DNA from 2 places in the Enterobacter sp. 186315 genome. Region 2 is predicted to be linked to the other one. Evidence: predicted binding sites of a transcription regulator. Region 2 holds the regulator's gene; the other holds the start of a gene.
The links. Region 2 encodes LexA, which represses DNA repair genes until DNA is damaged. Its sites were predicted from a motif close to TNCTGTATGTACATACAGNA; they were not measured.

Region 1: the regulator LexA is predicted to act here: its motif matches at 1,347-1,366, upstream of ACSVHP_RS09425 (DNA translocase FtsK 4TM domain-containing protein).

What each region holds. Positions count from the first base shown of each region.
Region 1 covers NZ_JBPTTK010000006.1:164,768-167,875, reverse strand. Annotated here, with positions in the region: gene ACSVHP_RS09425 (DNA translocase FtsK 4TM domain-containing protein) at 1-1,269, opposite strand, end outside; gene lrp (leucine-responsive transcriptional regulator Lrp) at 1,405-1,899, opposite strand; gene trxB (thioredoxin-disulfide reductase) at 2,442-3,108, shown strand, end outside.
Region 2 covers NZ_JBPTTK010000014.1:36,114-39,221, reverse strand. Annotated here, with positions in the region: gene ACSVHP_RS15810 (CsbD family protein) at 1-6, opposite strand, end outside; gene dinF (MATE family efflux transporter DinF) at 126-1,463, opposite strand; gene lexA (transcriptional repressor LexA) at 1,528-2,136, opposite strand; gene ACSVHP_RS15795 (diacylglycerol kinase) at 2,245-2,613, opposite strand; gene plsB (glycerol-3-phosphate 1-O-acyltransferase PlsB) at 2,768-3,108, shown strand, end outside.

The DNA.
Region 1 (3,108 bases), on a different contig from region 2:
TTCAACGGGCTCAGGAACATATTCCTGATACGGCTGTGCGACCGGTTGCTCGTACTGTGGATGGCTCTGCGGTTCGTACGCAGGCTCCGGCTGATAAGGCTGCTGCCATTGTTCCTGCTGCACCGGCACGTAGCTTTCCGGTTCAGGGGCAATAACAGGCTCCGGCGTATGCACGCCAGGCGCGGTCTGCCAGTCGACCTGAGGCTGCTGGATAGCAGACTCCGGTGCGGGCACCTGCGCAGAAGGCATTACCGCTTCAGCGGGCGCGGCATAAACCTGGGCTGCCGTTGTAGCAGCAGCGGCGGCGGCAACCGGTTCGGTGACCGAATGACCGTTTAACAGCGGATCGTATTCGTCGAAATCGCCCGGCATCGCGCGGTTACCGGAGAAGAGGACATCATCAGGATCCACGGAGGCACCGGCCGCGCGGTATTCCACCTGTTCCTCTTCGTCCATGCGTTTGCCCGAGAAGAGCGCGGCATCGGTTTTGCGCCCAAGCGGGTTGGCGAATTTCTCGGCTACACGCTGACGGCGTGCCAGCGCACCGCGCAGAATGCGAGCACGACGGGATTCACGACGCTGCACGGGGGCTTCGTCGTCGTCTTCGTATTCGTCCTCATACTCGTCTTCATCGACCCAGGTGTCATCGCGACGGGTACGATTGCTGGCGAAGGTTAAAAGCGTAAGGATAAAGCTGCCGATCTTCTCGGCGATACTCACCCATGACCAGCCGGTGAACAGCGTCAGGCCAGCAGCCCAGATGCAGAGCAGCGTCAGCGTGCCGCCGCTGCTGTGCAGCATCGGCTGCAACGCGGAACTCAGCAGGCTGCCGATCACCCCACCCGAGGCGAAGTACCAGATATCATCGGCGTTAATCGCCGCCAGGCCGCATGACGTGAGGATCAGCGCCAGCGCGCCTATCAGACGCAGCGAAACCGCAAAGTAATCGATGTAGTCATCGTTTTGTCGATGTCGCCAGGCGAACCAGCATCCGCCAATAATAATGACGGGAATGGTGTAGGCCATCACACCGAAAATGAAAAAGAGAGTGTCCGCAAGCCAGGCGCCGGGAACGCCGCCTAAATTATGGATAGGCTCATGCCATGCGGTTTGTGACCAGCTGGGATCTGAGGGATTGAAACTGAGTAAGGCTGCCATCAGCCAGACGGCAAAAAGGGCAATAACAATCAGCAACGCCTCAAGGAGCCGACGTCCGCTGCTTAGCTTCGATAATGTGACTTCTTTGTCTTCAGTATATTCCTGGCTCAAGAAAGGCTCTCCAGGTATCAGGCATTTCCTGCCTGTTTGCTAAAACGGACAACAGCGCCGGGTATCCCCGGCACTGTTGCTGTATGGATTAACAGGAGTGTAATCAAACTACGCTGATTTTGCACCTGTTCCGTGTTAGCGCGTCTTAATAACCAGACGATTGCTCTGTTTGACCTCTTCCATCACCACATAAGTACGGGTGTCGTTCACGCCTGGCAGACGCAGCAGGGTTTCACCCAGCAGCTTACGGTAGGCGGACATATCAGGCACACGGGTTTTCAACAGGTAGTCGAAATCGCCGGAAACCAGATGACACTCTTGAATTTCTTCAAGTTTTTGTACAGCGGCGTTAAATTGCTCAAACACATCTGGCGCACCACGATTCAGAGTAATCTCAACAAATACCAGAAGTGAGGCATCCAGATAATGCGGGTTCAGCAGAGCCGTATAGCCCTGAATAAAACCCTGTCTTTCCAGTCGGCGCACACGCTCAAGGCATGGCGTCGGGGAAAGTCCCACACGTTTTGAAAGCTCGACGTTGGAAATACGCCCATCCTTTTGCAATTCATTAAGAATGTTACGATCGATACGGTCGAGATCTTTGCCAGGGCGCTTCTTGCTATCTACCATTATTATTGTCTCTCTGTATTCCTTCCCTACTCCTGCCTGGACCCTGTGCACATCACTGTTCAGAGCCTGTACCCGTTATTCATCGCATCGACTGTTTATGTAATTTACGCGATGCGGACTCGGGTTCGATGGTAAGAAGACCGTTGCCGAAAGGCAGTCACCGACATCACGTATGGCGTCTGTCCACGCCATGCGTAGATTTCACTGACCCGGTAAAAATGGCATTTACGTGCATACCTATGCGGCACACGCGTAATGCGTTTTTTTTCTTCCTTGAATGTTTTCGCAAAAGCGCAGGGGATTGTCAAAGCAAAACATCGTTTTTTAGTACAACATGCCAGATATTCATTACGGCAGGTCGTAAATCCTCATTTTATTGCCTTATAAACAACCGGTTTTCAGTAGAAAGCGTTATGCTAAAACGCCTAATCCATCGCCCGTGTCTATTGCACATATTGATATCAAAACTGCTGCGCTCTTTTTTTACGGCAACAAATTCCCTACAATCCAGCCCAATGTCTGCCAACAACAATGGGGATCTCATGGGCACGGCCAAACACAGTAAGCTGCTAATTCTTGGTTCTGGACCTGCGGGATATACCGCGGCGGTCTATGCTGCACGCGCTAATCTGCATCCGGTACTGATTACCGGCATGGAAAAAGGCGGTCAGCTGACCACCACCACCGAAGTCGAAAACTGGCCAGGGGATCCAAACGACCTGACCGGGCCGCTGCTGATGGAACGTATGCATGAACATGCGGCCAAATTCGAAACCGAAATTCTCTTCGACCACATTAATAAGGTTGACCTGCAAAACCGTCCGTTCCGTCTGACGGGCGACAGCGGCGAATACACCTGCGACGCGCTGATTATCGCCACCGGTGCCTCCGCGCGTTATCTCGGCCTGCCGTCTGAAGAAGCGTTCAAGGGCCGCGGCGTTTCTGCCTGCGCAACCTGCGATGGTTTCTTCTACCGTAACCAGAAAGTGGCGGTAATTGGCGGCGGCAACACGGCAGTAGAAGAGGCGCTCTATCTGGCGAACATCGCGTCTGAAGTTCACCTGATTCACCGTCGCGATACCTTCCGTGCGGAGAAGATCCTGATCAAACGTCTGATGGATAAAGTGGCGAGCGGCAACATCGTGCTGCACACCAACCGCACGCTGGAAGAGGTGACGGGCGATCAGATGGGCGTTGCGGGTCTGCGTC
Region 2 (3,108 bases):
ATTCATAATCGTGTCCTCGTGTTAAGCGTGAATTCATAACGTCCGTGACGTACATTTCTGCTGGACGTGATAATTATTGTAGTTAAGGATTCGGCGGTCAGTTTCATATTCAGAATCTTTAACCATCACGCTCTGTCGTGAGGGGAAGCAAACCAGGTGTTGTTGCGCCAGTGACGGTGCCAGATATACGCCAGCGACAGGCCGCGCAGGGAGAGGAAGACCGCCAGCGCCAGCCACAGGCCGTGGTTGCCCAGATACGGCACCGTCAGCAGCGTAAGGCCAAAGCCTGCCGCCGCCACCGCCATGCTGTTACGCATCTCCGCGCCGCGCGTTGCGCCAATAAACATCCCGTCCAGCAGATAACACCAGACGCCCACCACCGGTAATATCACCTGCCAGAGAATGTAGTGGCTTGCCAGCTCCCGCAGCGCAGGCAGAGAGGTGAGCAGCGCAATAATATGCTCGCCCAGACAGGCGTAGATCAGCGCAAACGCCAGCGCCACCAGCCCCGACTGACGGCAGGCAGCGCGCCAGACCTCGCGCAGCTGACCGCTTTCACGCGCGCCGTAGGCCTGCCCGGAGTGGGCTTCCACGGCATACGCAAAGCCGTCGAGCGCATAGGCGGTGAAGGTCAGCAGCGTCATCAGCACCGCGTTAACCGCGACGATTTCCGGGCCAAGACGTGCGCCAAACACCGTCAGCGCGCCAAAGCAGAGTTGCAGCAGCAGCGAGCGCAGCATGATGTCGCGATTCAGCGCCAGCAGCCGGCGGATATTCCCGCGCCAGGCGGTTTTCAGCATCCCAAGAGAGATGCCGCGCATGTGCAGCACGCGCCAGACCATCCACAAGCCGATTATCAGCGTGCCGTATTCCGCAATGGCCGTTGCCAGCGCCGCGCCCTGAACGTTCATGTGCAGCCCAATCACCAGCCAGAGATCGAGCACAATGTTCAGGACGTTGCCCACCACCAGCAGGATAACCGGGGCGCGCGCATACTGAACGCCGAGCAGCCAGCCGAGCAGCACTAAGTTTGCCAGGGAGGCCGGAGCGCTGAGCCAGCGGATTTCAAGGAAGCGCCGGGCCTGCTCCAGCACCGCTTCGCTGCCCCCCACGATGTGTAAGGCCAGATCGATAAGCGGCGTGCGTAAAAGCACAATGAGCACGCCAGCGCCCAGGGCCAGGATCAGCGGCTGTACCAGCGCCCGCGCCAGACGCAGCGGATCTTTCGCGCCGTACGCCTGGGCCGTCAAGCCCGTGGTGCTCATGCGCAAAAAGAGCAGCAGCATAAAGAGGAAGCTGGTTGCCGTGGCGCCAATGGCGACGCCGCCCAGATAGACGGGGGAATCGAGATGGCCAATTACGGCGGTATCAACCAGCCCCAGCAGCGGGACGGTGATATTGGAGAAAATCATCGGCAACGCAAGACGCCACAGCGCCTTATCAGAAGCGGTCAGCAATGACATGAGAACATACCGGGGCAGAAAAATGAGTCAGGCTGCGGGAGTGCCGCAGCCTGTCAGGAAGAGATTACAGCCATTCGCCGTTGCGGATCACGCCGACGGCCAGCCCTTCAATGGAGAAATTGTGCTCGCGCAAATCCACCACGATAGGGGAAAAATCGTTGTTCTCAGGCAGCAGCTGCACGGTGTTGCCCTGCTTTTTCAGACGCTTAACGGTCACTTCATCATCAATACGTGCGACCACAACCTGACCGTTGCGCACATCCTGAGTTTTGTGAACCGCCAGCAGATCGCCGTCGAGAATACCGATGTCTTTCATGGACATCCCGCTAACGCGCAGCAGGAAATCCGCGCTCGGTTTGAACATGCCAGGATCAACCTGGTAGTGACCTTCAATGTGCTGCTGTGCGAGCAGAGGTTCACCTGCTGCAACGCGGCCTACCAGTGGAATACCGGTTTCTTCTTCCACCAGCAGACGAATACCACGAGACGCGCCGGAAACAATCTCCAGTACGCCTTTACGTGCCAGTGCTTTAAGGTGCTCTTCGGCAGCATTTGGAGAACGGAACCCCAGACGCTGCGCGATTTCCGCACGCGTAGGTGGCATACCCGTCTGGCCGATGTGATCCCGGATGAGATCAAACACCTCTTGCTGCCTGGTCGTTAACGCTTTCATTCCGCCCCCTGGGTGTATATACAGTTATGCTGTGAGTATATACAGTCAAAGGCGAATTTGGAATCAAAAACTGCACAAAAAACCAGGCAGTTAGTGATTCCTGAAGGCTTATCGAAAATGTGACCAGAGAAGCGTGCCCCAGGTGATTAATGCGGTAATAATCGACAACAGAACTGCGGCAGACCCCATATCTTTCGCACGACCGGACAGCTCATGAAAATCGGAGCCAATACGATCGACCACGGCCTCTATAGCGCTATTGATAATTTCCACTATCATCACCAAAAGTACCGAACCGATGAGAAGTACGCGGGTTATTGCGTCAACATCAAGGAAACAGGCGATAATCACCGCGACAATGGCGGCAACGGCTTCCTGGCGAAAAGCAGCTTCATTAATCCACGCGGCGCGGAAACCTTTCCATGAATAGCCGGCAGCTTTGATGATTCGAGTTAACCCAGTGGTATTATTGGCCATTAAAAGAACCTTTTAGTGAAAATAGCGTCAGTAATTAGGGTTGCAGCGCGTTTTGCTGCCGCCTTAAGTATGACGGGTAACAACAGAAATTTTGCGCGCATTCTGTTATCCTTGCGCCGCATTTGCATTATTAACCAGAGGCTTTACATCGTTTATGTCCGGCTGGCCACGAATTTACTACAAATTACTTAATTTACCATTAAGCGTCCTGGTAAAAAGCAAGTCTATCCCGGCGGAACCTGCGCTGGAATTAGGGCTGGATACCTCTCGCCCTATTATGTACGTTTTGCCTTATAACTCGAAGGCAGACCTGCTGACGCTCCGCGCCCAATGTCTGGCGCACGACCTCCCTGACCCGCTTGAGCCGCTCGAAATCGACGGCACTCTGCTGCCGCGCTACGTGTTCATTCACGGCGGGCCGCGCGTGTTTACCTATTACACGCCGAAAGAAGAGTCCATCAAACTGTTCCACGACTACCTCGACCTGCACCGCAG